One region of the Cryobacterium sp. BB736 genome, then DNA from elsewhere that is predicted to be linked to it. Evidence: riboswitches for the same ligand, from Rfam matches in the RefSeq annotation. Region 1 holds a riboswitch; the other holds the start of a gene.
The links. Region 1 has a riboswitch for S-adenosylmethionine ahead of IRG63_RS12475 (hypothetical protein). Riboswitches for the same ligand answer to the same signal wherever they lie in the genome.
Positions count from the first base shown of each region.

Region 2: linked by a shared signal. The riboswitch ahead of IRG63_RS11180 (hypothetical protein) and the one ahead of IRG63_RS12475 (hypothetical protein) in region 1 are both predicted to bind S-adenosylmethionine.

Region 1 is NZ_JABXWQ010000006.1:38,265-50,049, reverse strand. Features, by position in the region: gene IRG63_RS12515 (phospho-sugar mutase) at 1-192, shown strand, start outside; gene IRG63_RS12510 (metal-dependent hydrolase) at 320-1,177, shown strand; gene cobB (Sir2 family NAD+-dependent deacetylase) at 1,272-1,976, opposite strand; tRNA gene IRG63_RS12500 (tRNA-Arg) at 2,017-2,088, shown strand; gene IRG63_RS12495 (hypothetical protein) at 2,560-2,934, shown strand; gene IRG63_RS12490 (hypothetical protein) at 3,121-3,327, shown strand; gene IRG63_RS12485 (DUF4386 domain-containing protein) at 3,400-4,152, opposite strand; gene IRG63_RS12480 (hypothetical protein) at 4,288-4,668, shown strand; gene IRG63_RS12475 (hypothetical protein) at 4,715-5,035, opposite strand; SAM riboswitch class IV at 5,050-5,162, opposite strand; gene IRG63_RS12470 (Fpg/Nei family DNA glycosylase) at 5,280-6,140, shown strand; gene IRG63_RS12465 (hypothetical protein) at 6,264-6,509, shown strand; gene IRG63_RS12460 (DUF4389 domain-containing protein) at 6,668-7,531, opposite strand; gene IRG63_RS12455 (NAD(P)-dependent alcohol dehydrogenase) at 7,528-8,550, opposite strand; gene IRG63_RS12450 (DUF2306 domain-containing protein) at 8,682-9,380, shown strand; gene IRG63_RS14130 (histidine kinase) at 9,401-10,525, shown strand; gene IRG63_RS12440 (response regulator transcription factor) at 10,522-11,184, shown strand; gene IRG63_RS12435 (hypothetical protein) at 11,233-11,526, shown strand; gene IRG63_RS12430 (Cof-type HAD-IIB family hydrolase) at 11,567-11,785, shown strand, end outside.
Region 2 is NZ_JABXWQ010000004.1:346,470-358,254, forward strand. Features, by position in the region: gene IRG63_RS11115 (hypothetical protein) at 1-247, opposite strand, end outside; gene IRG63_RS11120 (TetR/AcrR family transcriptional regulator) at 320-865, shown strand; gene IRG63_RS11125 (helix-turn-helix domain-containing protein) at 901-1,596, opposite strand; gene IRG63_RS11130 (DUF1905 domain-containing protein) at 1,677-1,970, shown strand; gene IRG63_RS11135 (DUF1905 domain-containing protein) at 1,967-2,260, shown strand; gene IRG63_RS11140 (dihydrofolate reductase family protein) at 2,399-3,004, shown strand; gene IRG63_RS11145 (hypothetical protein) at 3,001-3,474, shown strand; gene IRG63_RS11150 (hypothetical protein) at 3,558-3,815, shown strand; gene IRG63_RS11155 (hypothetical protein) at 3,874-4,602, shown strand; gene IRG63_RS14120 (DUF998 domain-containing protein) at 4,691-5,755, shown strand; gene IRG63_RS11165 (ABC transporter permease) at 5,758-6,543, opposite strand; gene IRG63_RS11170 (ATP-binding cassette domain-containing protein) at 6,540-7,586, opposite strand; gene IRG63_RS11175 (YafY family protein) at 7,648-8,646, shown strand; SAM riboswitch class IV at 8,687-8,806, shown strand; gene IRG63_RS11180 (hypothetical protein) at 8,804-9,073, shown strand; gene IRG63_RS11185 (DUF1269 domain-containing protein) at 9,251-9,784, shown strand; gene IRG63_RS11190 (ABC transporter permease) at 9,808-10,665, opposite strand; gene IRG63_RS11195 (ABC transporter permease) at 10,675-11,538, opposite strand; gene IRG63_RS11200 (ABC transporter ATP-binding protein) at 11,547-11,785, opposite strand, start outside.

The sequences.
Region 1 (11,785 bases):
CCGGCCAGCGACATCCTGCGCTACTGGCTGGCCGACGGGTCGCGGGTGATCGTGCGTCCGAGCGGGACCGAGCCGAAGCTCAAGGTGTATCTGGATGCCTCGAGCACCGAGGGCACTGCGGAGGAGCGGATGGCGACCGCGCAGGCCGCGGTGCTGGCGCTTGAGGCGGGCGTGCGTCCGCTGCTCGCGTGAGCCACGGTGGGCGAGCCTGTCGAGACCAGCCCGTGGACACCCCGGAAGTGAACTAGCCCGACGTTGCGCCCGCTTGTTATCGATGCGGGCGCTACAGCGGGCGCATCGATAACAAACTGGAGCAACGTTGACACTGCCCACTACCGACACAATCGTCACGTACCCGGCCGGGGCGACATCCGGCACCGCGACCGTGCTGCATGTTGAACCCGTCGATGCCGGCTTCGCGGTGCTCCTCGACCGCACGCCGGTGCACCCGGTGGATGCCGGCTGGCCCGACCAGGCCGCCGACCGGGCGGTGATCCGCTGGGAGGGTGGCGAGGCATCCGTCAGCGACGCCATCGTCGCGGCGACCGACAGTGCGGCGCTGCACTTCGGCGGCGACATTCCGGTGCGCAAGGGCACCGAGGGCTGGGCGTTCGTGGTCGCGCACCTGGTTCCGGATGCGCCGGTGGAGGGCACCGAGGTCACGGTCGAGGTGGACGGCGACTACCGCCGGGCGCTGTCGGTCGGGCACACCGGGTGCCACCTCGCGTCCCTCGCCCTGAACCGGGCGATGACCGACCGCTGGCGCAAGGAGGTGCGCCCGGATGCGCTGGGAGCACCGAACTTCGACGCCGAGGCGAACGAGACCTCGACCATCGTCCCGCACGGCTCGGTCGACACCTACCGGCTCGGCAAGGCGCTGCGCAAGCGCGGCTTCACCACCGACGGGCTCGCGGACGACCTGCCCGCGATTCAGGATGCGGTGAACGCGGCTCTTGCGGGCTGGATCGCGACCGCTGCGCCCATCCGGATCGACCGCGACGGCGAGCACCTGACCGATCGGCGGTCGTGGGTGGCCGAGCTGGTCGACGGTGAGGCGAGCATCCCGTGCGGCGGAACGCACGCGACATCCCTCGCCGAGTTGGAGGGACTGCGCGCGACGCTCACGCTCGACGAGGTCGAAGGCGGGCTGCAGCTGACGATGACCACCGTCATCTAGCGGACCTCCCGCCCCGCCATCGAGTCGGGAGTAGTTGCCCTTATGCCAGCGCTCAATTGGGCAACTACTCCCGACTCAATGGACAGCTGAACACTCAGGCGAGGAGCTCGTCGACCCAGGCCGGAACCTGCTCGGTGGCCGGACCCAGCCGCACCTCATCGAACGCCGAGTTCACCTCCGAGGGTTCAAGGTTGAGCTCGACGGTGTGCGCACCCGCGTTCACTGCGGTCGCGACGAAGCCGGCGGCCGGGTAGACGTTGCCGGATGTCCCAATCGCGGCGAAGAGGTCGCACGCCTCGAGCGCGTCGAAGATCGCGTCGAGCTCGAGCGGCATCTCACCGAACCACACGACGTGCGGCCGCAGGGTGCCGGTGGCGCCGCATCCGGGGCAGCGATCCTCGGTCCGGATGTCGCCGCTGATCTCGTGCACGACCTCGCAGCGCGTGCAGCGCATCCGGAGCAGTTCCCCGTGCATGTGCAGCACATTGCGGGACCCGGCGCGCTCGTGCAGGTCGTCGATGTTCTGGGTGATGAGCAGCAGGTCGCCGGGATGCTCGGCCTCGAGCCGGGCGAGCGCGAGGTGCGCGGCATTCGGATGCACGTCGCCGCTGACGAGCTGCCGTCGCCGTTCGTTGTAGAACCGGTGGACCAGTTCCGGGTTGCGGGCGAATCCCTCCGGGGTGGCGACGTCCTCAATGCGGTGTTCCTCCCACAGACCGTCGGCGGCGCGGAAGGTGCGGATGCCCGATTCGGCCGACACGCCGGCCCCGGTGAGGATGACGATGCGTCGAGGGGCCATGCATCCATTGTTGTCGACCCCGCTAGACTCGATGCCGCCTGCCTCTGTAGCTCAATGGAAGAGCAGTTCCGTCCTAAGGAAAGGGTTGGGGGTTCGAGTCCCTCCAGGGGCACTTCCGTTGACGCAGCCCAGCCTGCGAAACAATCGCGGCCGTCCCTCTGCCTCAGTAACCGGCCTCGGTCGCCGCCCCGCGCTCGTGCCGTTCGCGCGCGAACAACTCGTGCTGGACATCCGACCGAGCGCGGGAGGAGGATCGGGACCATGGACGGGCACGGTCCGCTCGCCGAAAGACGATCAGCGGCGGCCAAGCACGACCGGCGACGGCCGGGGCGGCGTTTCAGTTCGCACGGAACGCCCAAGAGCGCGCTGACCCGCCCGATGGCGCTGACGTTCGCCCAGTCTTGGCGCGTCGGCGCGCCGGCCGCACTCGACGTCCAGTCTTGGACTTCCTCGCGAGTACCGCACGACAGGGGAATCGGCCATGGTCGGCAACTGCGGCCCGGCCGAATGGGGGCACTTCACCCAACAGCGATTGCTGAAGGGTGGCTCGCCCAGATACGGGCCCATCGGAAAGGAAGAGAACATGCCCAAGACATCGAAGAGCAACGCCTCGGAAACCGTTGAGATGGAGGGCTACGAGGGTCACCTGGAGAAGTTCGAGGGGGGCTACACGGTGTCCTTCGAGAAGTACACCGCCGACGCCGACCTCACCGAGTTCTTCAAGGGCCTGCCGAACGACCAATGCCAGGCAGCCCACTGGGGATACGTTCTGACCGGCAAAGTGACGTACAAAACCGCCTCTGGCGACGAGACCTACGAGGCCGGCGATGCCTACTACGTCCCGCCGGGTCACACCCCGGTGCTCCATGCCGGCACTGAAATCGTCGAATTCAGCCCCACTGAGCAGCTGCAGCAGACCCTCGACGTGGTCGGAAAGAACATGGAAGCCGCCACCTAGCTTTCGGGATGGAGCGCCGCCGAGCGGGCTCTGCCATGGTGTGACTCCACGCCGCCGTCCGCCGCCTCTATCGGCGACCTCGGTCGGCGCCTCCCGGTGGCGCGGGTCACCTCAGTCGCCCGTAGGTTCCAAATCTCCGACTTGCGATGGATGTGCTGACCGAACCGGGGTCACTACCGTGAGGGCATGGCTAATGACAGTCAGGGCAACGGCTCCGTCATGGCGACCGGCTTGGGCATCGGGGTGGCCATGGGCGCGGCCCTCGGCGCATCCATGGACAACATGGGGCTGGGTCTGGCAATGGGGATCGCTATCGGCGCCGGCCTCGGGGCAGCGTTCGGTAAGCGGTCCAAGCCAGGAGGATCGTCGAACGACGAATCGAATAGCGACTGAAGCACCCCGCTGCTTAGGTACGGCCGAACCAATCCTCACCCCTGGCCGGGAGCAGATGCTCTGCTGCTGGCATCACGAGATGTCGCCATTCGATACCAGGCCTGGTCCAGTCGAGCGACCCGCGTCTCTCTCGTCGAAGCCCAGCGACGCCAGCGCCAATGGATTGAAGCCTCGGAACGTCATCCACAGCCCGATGGAAAGCTCCCAGAAGAAGATCGGCGCCAGCGCGACCGCGCCGAATAGCGGCTGGTCGTCGAATCCGAAGATCCGCGCCGTCACGGATGCGAGCAGCAGCGGTGCCCCGATCAGTCCCAACGCCGGAATCACGCGCGGCACCAGCCGCGACCGGTACAGAACGTAGCCGAACAGCAGTGCGTTCAGGGCGGGGACAAAACCCGGCCCGAAGATCGCTGTCTGGTCGCGAATCTCGACCAGCGCCTGTCCGACCGCGACCATCGCAAGGTCGTCCTCAGACCCGCTGCCGGTGCCGGCCACCCGCAGGTTCACGATCGTGACCAGCGCCAGCACGCCGACGATCATCACCGCCGCCTCGTAGAGCCGGGTCGTCACGAAGCCCAATGACGCGCCCTCGCTCTGCCGCCTGATCACCGGGTAGACCGCGACGGCGGTTCCGATGCCGGCCAGCGCGGTGAGCATCTCAAGGAATGCGCCGAGGATTATCCGGGTGTCGGCCCCGCCCGCGCTGACGATGTAGTTCGGGTCGGTCAGCACCGGCTCGTAGAGGAAGAACGCGGGAATCGAGAAGGCGAAAGTCAGGAGGTAGAAGATCCCGGCCGCTAGCGCCAGGCGCCTGGTTCTGGTCACGGTGGAAGTGTCCTTTCGCAGCTCGCGGCTGGCGTCATCACCTTCCGCTACGGACATTCTCGTGAAGCGACGGATGCGCGCACCAGATCGGCGGCGGAAAGAGGCGCCGCGCAGCCCCGCCGCTAAGCTGACCGCGTGACCCACAGCTCGCCATACTCCCCGGCCCCGTCCAACCTCAGCCCCACAGTCGAGACCGCGGTTCGACCGGCCGGCAACCCGCTGGGCGTCGCAGCCGCTGGAGTCGCCGGCCTGATGCTCGTCGTCGGCGTCGTCTTCCAGTTCCTGTACCTAAGCGCCGTGGTCGCCGGCGACATCGCTGCGTTGCAACTGATGACGCCCATCCGCACCTTCGTCAGCATCGCCTTGGCGGTGCTGACGGTCATCCTCGGCGGAATCGCGCTCGCGCTGCCGGGGCGCAGGAAGGTCCTCGCGGCGATGGCTCTGGGGGCCGGGGTTTTCGCGCTGGTGACCCTCATTTCCACCGCGTTGACCAGCTTCAGCTACGCGATGTTCTGATCCGCCACAACCCAACGCCCATCAGCGCCGGTTGCCGTCGCGCCCGCTAGAGCGGTTCGTCGGCCACATTGAAGCTTCGCATTCCGACGATCAGCAGGTGGAATCGCGAGTGGATGCTCACCGGGTCTCCTGGCGAGAGCGCGGCGGCCAGGTCGTGGTGGTTCCAGTAGGTTTCGGAGCGACCGTCGAGGTACTCGACATCGACACGACCGCCCTCCACCGCACGGACGATCGCATCCTGCAAGAACTCCGGAGAGCGGTGGGCAGCCGACCAGTGGATCGCGTGGATGTGATGCCCCGGTCGATAGAGACGGCACGGCTCATCGTTGACGCAAAGAAATGTGTTGGTGTGGGTGAGGTCTTCCATTGGGACTCCCAAGTTGATCGCGGTTCCCTAGCCGGGCGGCATGGGCAGGTCTTCCTCCGGGGGCACCGTGCGCGTCGCGCGGTTGCCTCTCCCGCATGCCGGAGGACTTTCGCGGGAGATCTTGACCAACATCAACGTATCGGCGGCCACCGACATCCGAGGCAGCTTTGCTCGTTGGTCAGTCGGCGCGGTCTGGGCACCGGCCTCTGGACGGATGTCGGCAGGTGGCAGAAGACTGGGGGGCATGCCCGAACTCCCCGAGGTACACGCGCTCGCGGCCGACCTTGAAGGACGCCTCCGCGACCGGGTTGTCGCACGGCTCGACCTTCTGTCGTTCGCGGCGCTGAAGACGTTCGATCCGCCCACGTCGGCGCTGGACGGCCAGGTCATCCACTCGGTCACCCGGCAGGGGAAGTTCCTCGACCTGAACATCGGCGACCTGCACCTGGTGATGCATCTGGCCAGAGCCGGCTGGGTGCGGTGGAATGACGGCACCCGCCCCGCCCCGGCCCGCAGCCCGAAAAGCCCGCTCGCCGCCCAGCTGCTGCTTGACGACGGCACCGGTCTCGACATCACCGAGGCCGGCACCAAGAAGAGCCTCGCGATCTACCTGGTCGAGCAGCCGACTCAGGTCCCCGGCATTGCCAGGCTCGGACCCGATCCCCTCAGCGACGGCTTCACCCTCGCGGCCTTCCAACGCATCCTTGCCGCCGCCGGCCGCGCGCAGATCAAGGGAGTCCTGCGCAACCAGTCCACCATCGCGGGCATCGGCAACGCCTACTCAGACGAAATCCTGCACGTGGCGAAGATGTCCCCTTTCAAGCCCGCGGCGATGAGCCCGGACGACGCAGACCGCCTCTTCGACGCCATCCAGACGACCCTGCGCGAGGCGATCTCGCGCTCAGAGGGCCTTGCCGCATCCGAGCTCAAGAAGGAAAAGAAGTCCGGGATGCGCGTGCACGGCCGAACCGGCGAGCCATGCCCGGTCTGCGGCGACACCGTGCGGCAGGTAATCTTCGCGGACTCCACCCTGCAGTACTGCCCGACCTGCCAGACCGGCGGCAAACCGCTCGCCGACCGCGTGCTATCGCGCCTGCTGAAATAGCCACGGCCAGTCCCAGCGAGGCACTGCGGGGGCTGCGTGCATCCGCCGCGCCGCGCACTACGACCGTTGGCGACGTGTCAGAATGATCGGTTCTTCAACCGTCGATCAGAAGAGGTCACACCGATGGGACGCAGCGACGCGGTCTTGCGAATACTGAGCGAGTACGACCCGTTCGGGTTGGAGCCCGGCCGGGTTGCACCCGAAGACGAGTACCGGCTGGAGGCAGACGAAATTGCCACCATCCTGCGTTCAAGCCGACGCATCACCATCGAGGAATTCAGGGCGGTTGGCCTCAAATGGTTCAGCGATCCGGACTGGTTCGGTGTCGACACCGAGGACGCGGTCGCAGCCATCAACGCGCTCGTCTGATGTCGTCGCGGCCGTAGTTCCGATGAGGTTCGTGCCATACGACGGCGACCGTTCGGCCTCTGATGGCACAAACGTCCTCGGAAGGTGGCAAGTACTACTGTCAACTGCTGTCCCACCTCAGCACACGCGTAGTGCGCTGAGGTGGGACAGCGAGTGGGTCAGCGGTACGCGGGTTCCAGCGGCCCCTGATCGAGCCGGAACGGCGGGTAGTCGTCCCGCAGCAGCGATGTGTAGGAGTAGACCCGGTAGATCCAGCGGTGGATGCCCATCACCAGGTTGAACAGGCCGGAGTTGTAGACGCCGGTGAACAGCAGGATGAGCGCGGCGATGAACACCAGGAGGCCGACCAGTCCGCCAACGCCCGGGCCGTCGGAGAACACCCACAGCAGACCGGCCAGGATGCCGACGATGATCAGGTGCGGCAATGCGAGCAGCCACGACTTGACCAGCACCTTCCAGCGGGACAGCCGGTCGGGGTAGGCCACGTCGAACGTCGCCGGGAAGTCGGCGCGGGCGAGCGTGAATGGCGGGTACTGATCGGTGGCGAGCACTCCGGTGGCGTAGAACACGACGCGCCAGTTCCAGCGGAGCACACCGACGACGAACTCGAACAAGGACGCCGGGTAGCGGCCGGTGAACAGGATCGCCAGACCGGATGCCAGCACCACAATTGGGAACGCCGCCCAGAGGATGGCGAGCACGATGTAGTGCGGGAAAGCCAGCAGCCACTTCACCAGCCACATGCCGCGGGACAGCGCTGGGTCCAGCTGGCCCTCGAGCCGAGTCGGGTAGCCGTCGGGGGCGATCGGTGTGGAGCGGATGCTCCGGCCCAGCCCGACCGCACCGAACAGGATAAGTGCGACACTGGCGGCGAGTGCGCCGATTCCCCAGCCGAGGAGGTCGATATCGCCGAGGAGCCGGTGCGACCCTCCGGCGCCGAGCACGCCGGCGATGAGGAGGAACATGTGCAGGCCGCTCATTCTCAGGCGGCGGGGGTCGGTTTCGGGTGCGGGGATGGTCATGAGTTCTGTCCTTGATGGTTGTTGTCGGGGGTGGAGATGCGCAGCACGACGTTGCCCTTCTTGCGTCCGGTGTCGACGTAGCGGTGCGCTTCGACGGTGCCGGCGAGGTCGTAGGTGCGGTCGATGACCGCCTGGTAGCGGCCGGATTCGGCGAGGCTGACGATGTAGGCCAGGTCGTCGGCGCGGTACTTGCCGAGGTTCGGGATGACGCGCTTGCCGCTCTTGCGGCTCTGCCCGCGCGCCTTGAGCATCCCCTTGAGGTCGATGATCACCAGCAGCAGGGCGCCGCCGGGCTTGATCGACGATTCGACCCGCTCGAACGGGGCGTTGCCGACGCAATCGACGATGACGTCGTATTCCTTGCCTTCGGCGGTGAAATCATCCGTTGTGTAGTCGATGACACGGTCGGCGCCGAGCGAGGTGACCAGTTCCCGGTTCGCTCCGCTGGTGACGCCGGTGACATGCGCGCCCAGGTTTTTGGCCAGCTGCACCGTCGCGGTTCCGACGGCACCGGATGCGCCGTTGACGAGCACGGTGTCGCCCGGCTTGATCGCGACCTGGTTCAGGGACTCTCGGGCGGTGCTGCCGCCGAACGGGAGCGTCACCGCCTGCTCGAAGCTCATGTTGGAGGGGGCGCGGGTGATGGCGCCGTCCGCGGCGACGCAGGCGTACTCGGCGTGGCCGCCGAACTTGCCGCCCATCATGGCGATCACCCGGTCGCCCGGAGTGAAGCTGGTGACGTCGGCGCCGACCGCTTCGACGACGCCGGCGACATCCATTCCCAGGATGTGGTTGCGGGGGCGGAAGACGCCCAGGCCGAAGGCGGCCATGAGGCCGAGTCCGGCAGGAATGTCGCGGCTGCGGGAGCGGTGGTCGGCCACGCTGACGGTGCTGGCGTGGACCTTGATGAGGACTTCGCCCGCCTTCGGGGTCGGCTTGCGGACCGTCTCGACCTGCACGACCTCGGGGGGGCCGAACTTGCGGTACACGGCCGCTGTCATGGTGGTGTTCGTTGTCATGGTTCGATTTTTGTCCGCCCTCGAACGGCTGACATCGGCAGATCGGCCTGATTCCGATCAGCCGAAAGTACGGTTTCCGGCTCGTCCGCTCTCCCGATGTCGTGGCCGGGCAATCAAGCGAGCATCGGGGTATGACTTCCCGAATCACCATCACCCGCACGAGCGCGGGGCAGCCCCAGCGTGACCGAACAAAGCAGCGCAGCGGCTGGCTTGCCGCATCCGGCCTCATCCTGCTCAGCCTGATCCCGGTGATCGCCGGCATGTTCCGGCTCACCCAGCTGGCAGGCGGCGCCATCACCGCGGACAACGCTCGCTTCTTCGCCTCGTCGATTCCGGTGATCGCCCACATCGTGGGGGCGACGGTGTACTGCCTGCTCGGGGCGTTCCAGTTCGTCCCCGCGCTGCGCCGCAGGCGCAGCTGGCATCGCATCGCCGGGCTGGTCCTGATCCCCGCCGGCTTCGTCGCCGCCTTCTCCGGCCTATGGATGGCGGCCTTCTACTCGTTCCCCGGTGGCGACAGCGCGCTGCTCATGGTGATCCGCCTGGCCTTCGGTTCGGCGATGGTGGCCTGCCTCGTACTCGGGATCACCAGCATCCGGCGCCGCGACTTCGTCGCGCACGGCGCCTGGATGACGCGCGCCTACGCCCTCGGCATCGCCGCCGGAACCCAGGCCCTGGTCTTCGCGGTGTGGATCCTCGCCGTCGGACCGGTCGACAGCCTGACCGACGCGCTGCTCATGGGCGCAGCCTGGGTGATCAACGCCGGCGTCGCGGAGTTCGTGATCCTTCGACGTGCGCGTCTAGCCCGGGCATCCGGGGCCGCACGCTGATGCGCTCCTATCATGAGGACGTGACCGGACTCCTGCGTTCAGCGTGGAACGCGCCAGGCGCAGCTCCCCCACCGCCGCGGCGCGTGTGGCGGGACTGGGTGCTGGTGGCGTTGGTCGTTGTGGCCGCGGCGCTCGAGGCGACGCTGCGCACCGACCTGACCCAGCCGCTGGTGGCCGCGATCCTCGTTATCGCTTCTGCCCCGACCCTGCTGTGGCGACGGACGCGGCCGCTGCTCATGCTCGCGATCACGTTCGGCACCACGGCACTCGCGTCCGTGTTCCTCGGCGACTCCCTCCTCTACACGAGCGGGTTCGTCCTCTTCACGCTCTACGCGCTGTTCCGGTGGGGCAATGGGCACGCTCTGGTGATCGGATCCGGCATCCTCCTCGCCAGCTTGGTTGTGTCCGCGTTGACCGGCACAGTGTTGGGCGACCTCATCGGGGAAGCCGCATTCTTCGCCATTGTGGTCACCCTCGCCTTCGCTCTCCGCTTCAGGGCCCGCGCCCGGATGCGTGAACTGGATGGCGCCAGGCTGATGGAACGCGAGATGCTGGCCCGCGACCTGCACGACACGGTCGCCCACCACGTGTCCGCGATTGCGATCCGCGCCCAGGCCGGGTTGGCGACCGCAGCCCTGAAGCCGGATGCTGCGACCGATGCCCTCCGCGTGATCGAGGCTGAGGCATCCAGAACTCTGGCCGAGATGCGCTCGATGGTTCGCGTGCTGCGGCAGGGCGAGGCGCCAGAGCTGGCGCCAGGCCGCACGCTCGCCGACATCGAGCAGCTCGCGAGCGAAGAAGCGGCCGGGCCACGCGTCGAGGTGCGGATCACTGGTGACACCGAAAGCATCCCGCCGACGGTGGCCGCCGCGGTGTACCGGATGGCGCAGGAGTCGGTGACGAATGCCCGGCGGCACGCGCGGGGAGCATCCCTCATCAAGGTCGTTGTGCAGGCGGACGCGGGCGGAGTGCAGCTCACCGTGACCAACGACGGTGAGGTGGCGCCGGCGACCACGCCAGGTTACGGCATCACCGGAATGATGGAACGCGCCGCGCTGCTTGGCGGCACCTGCCAGTCCGCCCGCGCGCCGGGCGGCGGATGGGTCGTCACCGCGGTGCTCCCTCGTGTTGGATGGACCACATGAGAATCCGCGTGCTCATCGCCGACGACCAGGAGCTGGTTCGCACGGGGCTCAGCATGATCCTCGACGCCCAGCCGGACATCGAGGTGGTGGGCCAGGCATCCGACGGCGACCAGGCAGTGGCGCTCGCCCGCAGCCTGCGCCCGGATGTGTGCCTGTTCGACATCCAGATGCCCGGCATCGACGGCATCGAGGCGACCCGCACCATCGCCGGGCCCGGCGTCGAGGACCCGATGAACGTCGTGATCATCACAACCTTCGACCTCGACGAGTACGTCTACGCCGCCCTGCGCGCAGGCGCGAAAGGCTTCCTGCTGAAGGACGCTGGCTCCGAGCTGCTCGGACAGGCGGTGCGCGCCGCGGCCAGCGGCGACGCCCTCATCGCCCCCAACGTCACCGTGCGCTTGCTCGAAACCTTCGCGAGTACCGCTCCCGCCGCGCCTCTGCCGCAACCGGTCGAGCCGCTCACCGAGCGAGAGGAGCAGGTGCTCGCTGCTGTTGCCCGGGGCCTCAGCAACAGCGAGATCGCCGCCGAGCTGTACATCACCCTGAGCACGGTGAAGACTCACGTCGCGAGCCTGATGACGAAGCTGTCCGCGCGCAACCGGGTTGAGATTGCGATCTGGGCGTACCAGACCAAGCGGGTGTCGGCGCGGTCGTAGTTCCGCGAGTGCTACGGGACGGTGGTCGGTTGGCTGTAGGTTCAGCGCATGGCGAGTTCTGCTCAGGCGAATCCGTATCTGAAGGCGCTGCTCCACATAGGGTGGGTGACCCTCACGCTGGCGGTGTTGTTCGCCATGGCGGGAGCGAGCGAGGCGTCCTACTTCGGCGCAAGCGCCGGGGCCACTCAGTTTGCGATCGCCGCGTGGCTGGCAAGCGTGGGCAGCCTGGCGATGCTGCTCTGGCTGTTCGCCGGAGCGATCGTCTGGCGGCCAGGCACGCGGCCGCGCGCGCGTCCGCGTTCCGACGCGCGCAGCTCGAAGTCCGTCTGGGGCGCCGACTGACGCATCCCGCTCGCACAGGTGCGGCACGTAGCCTGACCGGATGGCTGAGCGCACACTCCCTGCACCCGGACAGGACGTCCGGCTGATCGTCGCCGACCTGGACGGAACCCTGCTCGATGGCGACAAGCAGGTCCCGGATTCCCTTTGGCCGCTCCTGCACCAACTGCACGAGCGAGGCATCACCTTCAGCCCGGCCAGCGGGCGCCAGTACGCGATGCTCGCGCACCTGTTCGAGCGGGAAGCCGACGGCATGGTGTTC
Region 2 (11,785 bases), on a different contig from region 1:
CGATCAACGCTGCCGCATACAGGAACGGATGCAGGGTGTCCGGCCCGAGGTGGCGCTGATATTGCTCGCGTTGCGCAGGCGTCCAGCCACCCATGATCTTGCGGAAGACCGTGGGGTCAGCAGTGGTCTGCAGCCGTCCGACATCGCTCCCCAGCGGAAGCAGCAGCCGTGCGATGTTCGCTTGAGACACCGCGAACGCCACCCACAACGCGACGGTGATGCGCTTGTTTTTCCCGTGCACGCCCATGCCACCCTCCTATTAGACCTTGAGTTCAATAACAAGAGAGCGTACATTATTGAACTGATGTCTAATAAACCGGTGCGCCGGCGCCTGACGACCGAGCAGCGGCGCCTTGAACTGATTAGATCCGCGGCCCAGTTGTTGGGAACGCGACCATACGAGGACGTCTCCATTGATGAGATCGCCGAGCACGCCGGCGCCTCCCGAGCACTGCTGTACCACTACTTCCCGTCCAAACAGGAACTGGCCCGCGAGGTCGTGCAGCATGAGTCAACCGCCCTGCGCGCGGCGATCGAGGGACAAGATCTGCCCGCCGCGTTGGCCGCTTACCTGGACTATGTCGAGTCGCATCCGGATGGCTACCGACTCCTACACGAGGGCGCGCTCCGTCTTGATAGCGAGATCCGCGGCGTGATCTCGGAGAGCCGAGAGCACGTCGAACGTATCGTTTTGGAGCTTCTCGGCACCACAAACCCGGGCCCGGCAGCGCGATTGGCGGTCCGAGGATGGACCGGTTTCGTGATCGCGATCTGCTTGGAATGGATCAACGATTCCGGCATCGACCGGCGAACCGTGGAAGCAATCCTGACGCGCTCCCTCGACCAGCTCGTGCATTCCGCGTGACCTGGTCGCTGACGCATCGGGCGAGCTAGAAGCGTTCAAACAACGGCCTCAAGCGGTGTCTGTAGTCGCGTGGCGTCAAGCAGGGAGAGGACCGCATTTCGGTCGCCTTGCACCGTCGTGTCCTCGCTGCTGTCGAGCGGAGCCCCGCCAATTACGAGGCCTTTCCATGCCCGTGTCGTGCTGACAACGCGGGCATCGACGTCGTCGGGGGCGACTTCCTTTGTGATGGAGGTCCCTTCCTTTGTCACTGTCGCGAGGTATTCGACAGGATCTCGGTCGATCAGGCGGGAGTCTCTTAGTTGAAGACCGACCCGGCGACCACGGGCGCCATGAGCGAGTGGCCGCGCATGCGCTCGCATTGCCAAGACGAGGGTGTCGGGGCTCATATCGGCGTCTACCGGAAGCATTGGGGAGCGGACAGCCCATAGCGACAGGGCTGTGTTGACCGCCTCGAGCTCGCGCCCCCAGTCGGTGAGGTCGTACAGCATCACGTGCGTAGGCGCCGACGAGGTGTGGCGCGCCACCACGCCTACCTCTTCGAGATCCTGAAGCCGTTGCGTGAGCACCGCGGGACCAATTCCTGGGATATCTCGTTGTAGATCGACGAATCGCTTGGGTCCGAGCAGTAGTTCCCGCACAACGATGAGCGCCCACCGCTCGCCAATGAGGTCGAGGCCGTGCGCCGACGCGCATCCGTCGTTGTATGAGCCATAGGTTCTGCGCGTCGCCACCCTCGAATGTTACTACTTGTCAAGGAGTGCACACTACTGTTTTAGTAGTGCTATCGATGATCAACGCGAGGAGACCAGCATTGGCGAACACCACTAGGACGGCACAGCCGATTGACGTCACTTTCAGCGCTGAGGTGATTGCCGACTCGAATAGCGGCTGGCTCTGCGTGCAACTGCCGGACTCGGCCGAGATATTCGGGACGGGCAAATCAGTGAGAGTCTGCGGCACGGTCGATGGCCACGACTACGAGGCGACCATGCTGCCCGTCGGCGGCGGCACACACATGCTGGCCCTCCGGGCTGCGTTGCGAAAGGTTCTGAACAAAGGACTTGGCGACGAGGTCGTTGTGCATCTGACGGGCAGGATCGCGTGACTACCCCGGGAATGCCCCAAGACCTGGATCACACGTTCTCCGCGACCATCGGCGTGGACGTCAAGGGCGAGATCTGGTCATGCGTCGAGATGCCGGAGTCAACCGCATTCTTTGGAACAGGCAAGGCCGTCAAGGTCAATGCAACGGTCGATGATCAGCCCGTGACCACATCATTCATGCCAACCGGTCGCGGTGGTCACATGCTCTCGATCAGCGCGAAACTTCGCAAGCTCCTGAGAAAGGACATCGGCGATGAGGTCACCGTTCATCTGACGCAGCGCCTGAGCTGATGTAGATGCAAGCGCCGACCCCGATCCCCTGTCACTACGAGCACTGACTACCTGTCAGCAGTTGGCGCTAGCCTCGAGAATGAGATGAACTCTGCAACCAAAGGCGTTCGAAGAGCAGCACAACGAGAGGCGCGGGCGGTGGGCTTAGTGACGTGTGACGTGGGCATTTCGGTCGACGGCTTTGTGGCCGGGCGGAATCAGACCCTGGACGAACCGCTCGGAGTAGGCGGCGAGCACCTGCACCGGTGGATGTTCGAGGAACCGGAGCAGCACGCTGCGGAACTGGCCGCCATCACCGAAGCGGGTGCCTTCATCATGGGTCGGAACATGTTCGGCCCCATCCGCGGCGAGTGGGACGAGCCGTGGAGCGGATGGTGGGGCGACGAGCCGCCGTATCACGCCCCCGTGTTCGTACTGACTAACCATGCTCGCGACCCGTTGGAGATGGACGGTGGGACCACATTCTTCTTCGTCACCGAGGGAATCGAGGCTGCGATGGAGCAGGCCCGCGCTGCGGCAGGTGAATCGTCCGTGTCCGTTGCCGGCGGTGCTTCCACCATCAACCAGTACCTGGCCGCCGGCTACATCGATGAGTTGCGACTGCACATTGCCCCAATAGTGCTGGGCGCGGGTGAGCGTCTCTTCGAAGGCAATGCGGGACTTGACCTCGAGCCGGTAAGCAGCCGCTCGACGTCGCTCGTCACCCACGTGACGTACCGAGTGGGAGTAACAGAAACCGGATGACTGCAACGGCGCGCACACTGACGATTGTTCTCCTGGTCGCGGCGGCGGTCGTCACGTCCGGCTGCTCGGCTGCACCCGAACCGGCACCATCGCCGGCGAGTGCCGAGCCGACACCCTCGGCCGCAGCCCCGGTGGACATGATGGACCGAGTCGGGAATGCCGACTGGGAGTGCGGCCAGTTCAGCGCACTTCGGGGCATCGAAGCCCGATCTTGGTGGCAGCACGACAACGGACTGATCGACGACGACGCCTACGACTCCCGGCTTGCGGCACTGAAGGATGCTTGGGTGCACACTGTCTTTGGAGACTCGAGCGTCACTCCAAGCCTTCGCGAGGCTCAGCGAGCAGCCACGGACGGCGTCGGCGAGGACAATGCTGAATTCCAAAGGGCCACCACTGCAGTCACTCTTGCCTGCGACGCCGCTGGCTCCATCGTTTCTTACGGCGCGCTTCTGGAAATGGGCGGGTAAGCACCTCGCTTGAAGTCGACGACTCACATCACTAGCATCGTTTCATCGAACATAGTTTCGAGCGAACTAGCTAGGGTGAGATTATGCAACTCGACCATGAGCCGGTCATCGTGCGTACCGTTGGAGCCGTACCCGCGTGGGTGCAGTGGCGCGGGACGACGTACTCCGTCACCGACACACCGACCGCGCTCTACGGATACATCGCCGAGGCGCCGACACATCCGTTGCAGCCGCGGGTCGGCTGGAGATTCCAGGGAACCAGTCCGGCGGGCGAAACGCACGTCTTTGACGTCCGCCAGACCAACCTGGAGCGATGGGATCTCGTCGCAATCTACGACTGAGCTGAGTGGGACTCGGCAAAGGCTTCCGCTCGCCCCTCTTATGGGGGATGATGAGCGCATGTCGGCTGTGGATGTTCCAGAGCAACGTACGCAGGCAATCCGCCTCCCGCGCGCATCAGTGACGTGGTCGCTCATTGCGGCCGCGCTGTTTCTCACCTCCGCTGCGCTTCAACTCGCGGCATCGCTTCAGCGGTGGGTGGTCTTCAGGGGCGCGTTCCCGGGTAACAAACTTTCGGTCGAAGACCATCTCTACGACTACACCTATCCCGCTGAACCTTGGGAGAGCATCGGCACCGCGGCGCAGCTCTTCGGCGCGGGCATCCTGATCGCTGCGGGCGGCGTGTTGGCCATGACGATCGCGGTCGTGAGCATGCCCAGAAAGGGATCGCACCGCGGCATCCGCATCCTCCTGGAGTTCGTGATTGCAGCCGTCATCGCCAGCTGGTTGGTGATGTACGGATTGCGCGCTCTTCTGTCGGGCCTCGCTGGTTCTCCAGTCGCCCTGCAACCCTCGGGATGGCTGGGCCTCGGCGCGTTCGTCGGCGTGATCGCTCTCGGGGTTCTTTGGCTGTTCCGTGCCCCCGCCGCCGCACTGGCCTGCATGTTCCTGATCGACACAGTGTCGGGCCAGCTCTTCTCCACGTTGCTGATGGCTCCCTTGGTCGCCGGTTACACATCGCACGACACCACCCCGTGGACGGAGACGGTCGGCGCGCTGGGGACGGGCGCTGCGGGAATCTCGATGATCCTCGCCGCCGTGTGGGCGCATCGGGTGGTCACCGACTAGAGGGGCCCAGCTCGAGTGGTTCCGTAAAGTCGCCGGGTGTACGCTCCGCATCAATAGCGCGCACGCGCTGAACCGCTGGAGGTGCCCAGTGAGTCGAGCGACATCCCTCTCCCGCGTCATCCAGAACCCGATCGCGGATGCCGAGGCTCGCGAGTCCTCCGCTCTCCTCGTCGGAGCCGTCGTCTTCGTGGCCGGAACGATACCGGCCCTGTTCGTCTTCTGGGGACGCGACCTGCCGATCTCCGGCCGCGGCTCCGTCGGGGAGTTCGCCGCGATCGGCTCGGGCATCGCCGCACTTCTTGCCGTCCTTTATGCCAGCCTGCTCAGATCAGCTCAGCAGCGCGATACCCGTACCTGGCGTCGGCTGCGCTGGTTCGATGTAGCGGCGATCTGCGCGGCGCACGCCGTCATCGCCCTGCTCGGCTGGATCGGCCTCGCTTCTGTCTTCAGTGCGAGCTTCCAAGGCGCGGAGGTGTACGGGACCTCGGCTGCAGTGCTCGCGGGCGTCATCATGGCGATCACCGCCTACGCAGCGTTCCTCTCCGCCATCAACCTCACACCGATGCTGCTCTCGCTCCTACTGGCCGTGTTCCTCGCCGTCGGCACACTGGCGAGCATGCTCAGCGCCAGCGATCCGCTCTGGTGGAAGGAAAACCTGAGTACGCTCGGGATCAATGACGACATCTCGGCGTTGGCTTTCAACCTGACCTTGATCATTGCCGGCGTCATGGTCACCACGATCTCGCACTATGCAACCGCGTGGCTGCCCACCGCTACACAGGCCGAGGCACGCGGGCGCTATCTCGTTCGGCTTGCACTGATCCTCATCGGCATCCTGCTCGCCTGCGTCGGGATCTTCACGCTAGATGAGTTCTTCGCCATTCATGGCTTGACCGCCTCCGGGATGGCTCTCATCTACGTGGCGATGGTCATTGCCTTGCCGTGGCTCGTGCCCTCCATGCCGCGGGTCTTCGTTCTGTTGGGCTATGTCTTCGTCGGGGTGATCGTCGTGCTGGCGATCTTCTACGTCACCGGGTACTACACCCTGACAGCGGTGGAGTTGATCGCGTTCGTGCTTATTTTCGCCTGGCTCATCGTGTTCCTCCGCACCGCGGGCTCGGTCGAGCCAAAGGTGGAGCTGAACGCCGAATAGGGTCAGCTGCTCCTGCGCATCGACCGGATGCCGACCCACAGTCCGACCGCGGCGAGCGCCAGCGCGGCGACCCAGCCCCAGAGCACGGTGACGCTCCCCAGATCGCCGGCGAACAGCATCCGCTCGGCCTGCACTACCCAGTTGATCGGGTTGACGACTGCGACGGCGCGCATCCAGCCCGGACCCTCGTCGAGCGGCAAAAGCATGCCGGAGAGGATCAGCAGTGGGAAGATCAGCGTCTGCTGCACACCCCAGAACAGCCACTCGCGATCTTTCGTCGCCAGCGCGAGCGAGTAGGACAGCGACCCGAGGCCGATCCCGAAGACCGCCAGCAGCGCCAGGCCGATCACGAGCCCTGGGACGTGGATCGTGAAGCCGAACGGCCAGGCGATCAGCACGATGATGAGCGCCTGCACCACGATCGGTGCGATCTCTTTGAGCGCGCGCCCGACCAGCAGCGATGAGCGTGACAGCGGCGCGACGAGCGTGCGCTCGTGCGAGCCGGTCATCATCTCGTACTGCAGGTTCGAGCCGACCGCGCCGGTGCCGAAGAGCACGATCATGACCAGCACGCCAGGCACGAACCACTGCAGAGTCTCGCCGACCGGTTGCCCGGACGAGCCGACCAGCAACGGCGCGAACAGCCCAAGGAAGACGAGCGGTTGCACCAGGCTGAAAATGAGCGTGAACGGGTCCCGGATGACCGGCTTCAGTTCGCGCCGGAGCACATTCCAGGTGTCACGCGTCGGGGTCGACTTGACTGCGGTGTCGGTTTCTGTGGCGCTCATCGCTGGACTCCTGTCTTCTCGGCCGCGGCGGCCGGTTCGGTGTTCTCGTCTTGGTGTTCGTCGCTGGGCTCGCCCTCGCCTGCTTCGCGAAGCGTGCGCCCGGTGAGCGCGAGGAACACGTCGTCGAGCGTCGGAGGCACCCCGGTAGCACGGTCAACCCGCAGTCCGGCGGCATCCAGCGCTCGGACGGCGGCCGGGAGGAGTGCGTCGCCGTCCGGGGCGGTGAGGGTGACGGATGCTTGCCCGTCGCGCGCGACCTCACGGTCGGTGAGCGTCTGCACCACCGCGATGGCTGCGTCGGCGTCGGCCGTGGTGGCAAAGCTCAGGGTCAACAGGTCGCCAGCCAGGTGGGATTTGAGCCGGGCGGCGGTGTCGTCCGCGATGACCCGACCCTTGTCCATGACCATGACGCGTTCCGCGTAGCGGTCGGCCTCCTCGAGGTAGTGCGTGGTGAGAAACACCGTCGTGCCGTGCTCGGTGCGCAGGTCGAGGATGTGCTGCCACAGGTTGGCGCGGCTCTGCGGGTCCAGCCCGGTCGACGGCTCGTCGAGGAATAGCAGCGGCGGTGCGTGCATGAGGCCGAGCGCGATATCGAGGCGCCGCTTCTGCCCGCCGGACAGCTGCTGCACCGAGCGGGTCGCAAACGGCGCGAGGTCGAGTGACTCGATCAGCTCGTCGGCGCGGGTTCGGGATGCGGCGGCCGACATCCCATAGAACGCGCCTTGGCTGAGCAACTCGTCGCGGACGCGCTGCGCGAAGCTGCCGCTGGTGAGCTGGCCGACGTAGCCGATGCTCGAGCGCACCGCGGCGGGTTGTTTCAGGATGTCGTGGCCGACGACCCGCGCGCTGCCGGAGGTCGGCGGCATCAGGGTGGTGAGCATCCGGAGACTGGTCGACTTGCCTGCGCCGTTGGGGCCGAGGAAGGCGACGAGGGCGCCGCGCTCGACCTGGAAGGTGAGGTCGGTGACAGCCTCGACGGTCTTCTTCTTGACGGTGAAGCGCTTGGTGAGGGAGTGCGCTTCGATGATCGGTTCGCTGGTCATGCGTCGAGGGTAGGACGGTATGCGGACAGATTCTGTCCGCGATGTGTGAAATTCTTGGGACATGTCCGATACGACTACACGGGCGCTCTCGCTGCTCAATCTGTTGCAGACGCACCGGCACTGGCCGGGAGCCGAGCTGGCCGACCGGCTCGGTGTGACGGAGCGGACGGTGCGACGGGATGTGGAGCGGCTACGCGAGCTGGGCTACCGGATCGAGTCGACGCCGGGGGCGAGTGGCGGGTACCGACTGGAAGCGGGAGCGGCATTACCGCCTCTCTTGCTGACCGACGAGGAGGCGGTGGCGATGGCAATCGGGCTGCGAGTTGCGGCCTCCCAGCGGCTGGTGTCGGGGCCGGAGACGACGGTTACGGCACTCGCGAAGCTTGAGCAGGTGCTGCCCGCTCCCCTGCGCCGGCGGGTCATCGCGCTGGCCGACGCGGTTCAGCCGGCGGGTATCAACGCCGGCGCCGCGGTATCAAGTGAGGTCCTCGGCGAGCTCGCCCTCGCCTGTCGGGATCATGAGCGGGTGCGTTTCACCTACACCGCGGCATCCGGTGAGGTGACCCGGCGTCGGGTGGAACCGCACGCGCTGGCCCCGGCGGACCGGCACTGGTATCTGCTGTGCTGGGATCTGGAGAAGGATGACTGGCGCACGTTCCGGGTCGACCGGCTGGAGGGCGTCGAGCACACGCGGGTGCTGTTCGAGCCGAAGCCGCTGACGCCCGAGCAGATCGAGGAGTTCGTCCTGGTGGCGCGGTCGTGGGTGCGGCAGGCGGTGGAGGCAGAGGCGGTGATGGAGCTGCCGCTGGCGGAGATGCGCGAGGTGTTCGGGCAGTGGGGTCAGGGCGCGAACGCGGAGGATGACTTGCGAACGCGGTGGCCGGTGGGTGGCAGTGACTTCCGGGAGACCATGTATGGGTTGTCGTGGATACCGGCGGGGGTCGAGTACACGGTCGACTTGGATGACGTTCCCCGAGCTGAGTTGCGCGAAACGCTCGAGCGGATGCTGCGGGCGCTGGATGCGGCGCCGGCGCAGCAGAGCGACCGCCTCAAGGCATGAGGGGACGGATGTCGGTGGCTCCCGGCTAGAGTGTGGACACGTTCACGAGTCGCGGCTTTCGGTACCTGGCTGGCCGCGCGGCAACCCGAGTCCATCGACTTCCGGGTGCCCCAGGGGAAGAACGGGCGAGGCACCAACGGGTGCCACGCAAGATTCGATGGGGTTCGCCCCCAGAGAGGGCGGCAAGAATGCACGCCGGAACCGCGGCGAAGTCGCCGACGCACCGACGATCGCCATCCGCCGCTCGGTCAACGGTGTTTTCAGCGCCAAGGGACCGGATGGCTGGCTCGAAACGACCGGCCACACGAGTTGGACGTGGCAGCCAAACGACGATCCGGACCCGCTGGCGCAGATCAAGTACGACCTGCTGTCGTTCATCAGGGATCGCCGCGGGGCGCGAAGCGTGATCCTGATCCAGCCGAGCTGACCCGCACGAGATGCCACTCAACGCGGGAGTGGGTATCTCGAAGCGCGGCCACCTCAGGCGCAGATCACCCCTCGCGGATGAGGCTGCTACCGGCGTCCCGGTGCGACATTGGTGTCCAAATCGGCCGCCGTTGAACGATTGCCGGCGACTTCGCCCGAACGACCGGAAGGCACTCTGATGGCATTCGACACCCTCATGGTTATCGCCGGCGTCTACCCCGACCTCAAGTCCGCCGAGGATGACTACGACCTAGTCAAAGAGCTCCACTCCAAGGAGGGGCTCATGGACGCCTACGACGCCGCCGTCATCCATCGCCGCGACGACGGCAAGGTGAAAATCACCCGCAAGCACGAGACCCCGACCCGGGTCGGCGGCGTGCTCGGCGGTGGCGCGGGACTGGCCACCGGGCTCGTCGTCGCGCTCTTCCCGTTCGCGGCGATCGGCGGCGGCCTCCTCGCAGCCACCTCAGCCGGCGGGGCAATTCTCGGGGCCGTCGCCGGTCACGCAGCGGCCGGCATGAGCCGCGACGACCTGAAGGAACTCGGCGAATCCCTCGATAACGGCGAAGCGGGCCTGGTTGTCGTCGGCGTGACCGATATGGAAGCGCGGATCGAAGAGGCCATGCGCCGCGCGGAAAAGCTCGAGAAAAAGCAACTCAAGGCGGACGTCGAGGCCCTCGAGCGCGACGCGAAGGAAGCATCCGGTCAGTAGAGCCCCCGCACCGTGCTACGACCTCAGCGCGACCGGTTCGCCCGCACGGTCGCAACGATCGACATCGTCACCGCCAGCGCCATCACCACCAGGAAGATCACGACGGCAATCACGTTCACCTGCGGCGGCACTCCGCGCTTGGCCGCGCCCCACACGTACATCGGGAAGGTCATCGCGTTGCCCGAGTTGAAGTTCGTGATGATGAAATCGTCCAGCGACAGCGCGAACGCGAGCACGGCTCCGGCCAAGATGCCGGGTGCTGCCAGCGGCAGGGTGACCCGCCTGAAGGTGCGCCACGGCGTCGCGTACAGGTCGGCCGCCGCCTCGGTGAGACTCGGATCGAGCATCGCCAGCCGCGCCTTCACGACGATGATCACGAAGCTGATGCAGAACATGATGTGGGCAAGCAGGATCGCGACCGGGCCGAGCGGGATCCCGACGTTCACATACAGGGTGAGCAGGGACGCCCCGAGCACCACCTCCGGCATGGTCATCGGCAGCAGCACCAGGATGTTGGCCATCCCCTGCCCCCGGAACCTGAACCGGGTGAGCGCGTAGGCAGCCAGCACGCCGATGATCGTCGCCGCGAGCGCGGCACCCAGAGCGATCTGCAGGCTCAGCCCCACCGATTCGCACAGGCCGTACGGGCCGCACATGTTCGTCCAGTTGTCGAGCGTGAACTCGTTGAAGGTGAAGTTGTAGCGGCCAGCTGGTTTGTTCAGCGACATCACGACGATGACGGCGATGGGCAGCAGCAGGTACACGGTGGCCAGCGCGCCGATCACACGAATGATGTGGCGGCCGAAGAATGCGGCCGTACGCTCCCGCAGCGGCGAATAGTTCAGCCGAGCCGAGGACTCCGGAGCCGTCGAGACGCTCATGACACTCCCCTACAAGATTTCGTTCGTGCGCGACCGGCGCATCGAGATGGTGACCAGGCCGATGATCAGCACGATGAGCGACACCGAGAGAGCGGATGCCATCGGGTAGTCGAGAGCGCGCAGGTACTGGCTCTCGATCACGTTGCCGATCATCTGCGTGTCCACGCTGCCGAGCAGTTGCGCATTGACGAAGTCGCCGGCAGCCGGAATGAAAACGAGCAGGCATCCCGACACGATCCCGGGCAGCGACAACGGCAGGGTTACCCGCCGGAACGCGCGGAATCCGCTCGCATACAGGTCGGTGGCGGCCTCGATCAGCCTCTTGTCGAGGCGATCCAGGCTCACATAGATCGGCAGGGTCATGAACGGCAAGAAGTTGTACGTCAAGCCGGCGATGACCGCCGTCGGCGACGCGAGCAGCCACTGATCGGGCGCCAGGATGTGCAGTGACCGCAGCACCTCCACCACGATCCCCTGATCGGCGAGGATCGTGGTCCAGGCCAGCGTGCGCACCAGGAAGCTTGCGAACAACGGCGCCACGACCAGCACCAACAGCAGATACTTCCAGCGGCCGGCCTTGAAGACGATCATGTAGGCCAGCGGGTAGGCGATAAGCAGCGCACACAGGGTGGCGATCGCCGCGTAGGTGATGGACCGCAGGAACCACGGCCAATAGGCGCCGACGGCGCTCACGTAGTTGCCCACCTCGAAGGTGAACGCAAAGCCCTCGGAGAACGACCCCGACTGCAGCGACCCCATCAGCAGGGTGACCATCGGTGCCAGGAAGAACAGCAGCAACCACACCACCATGGGGGCGAGAAGCAGATACGGCGCGAGAGTTCTGCGCCTTTCGGCGCTCAGTGCGGACACCATCACACCGACTACGCGCTCGGGCCCTGGTTGGCCGGGGCGGCCGGGCGTTCGGGATCGATGCTCACGGCGCGCGTGTCGGCTCCGACCGGGCTGCCCTCGCCGGCGTGGGGATCCTCATTGCCGTCCAACGCGAAAGTGTGATCCCGGTGCCAGCGCAGTTTCACCGGCGTGCCCGGGGCGAGTCGCCGCGCGGTTGAGTGGTTCTGCACGAACGCCTTCATCGTGTCGTCCATCCCGGTGACGGCCA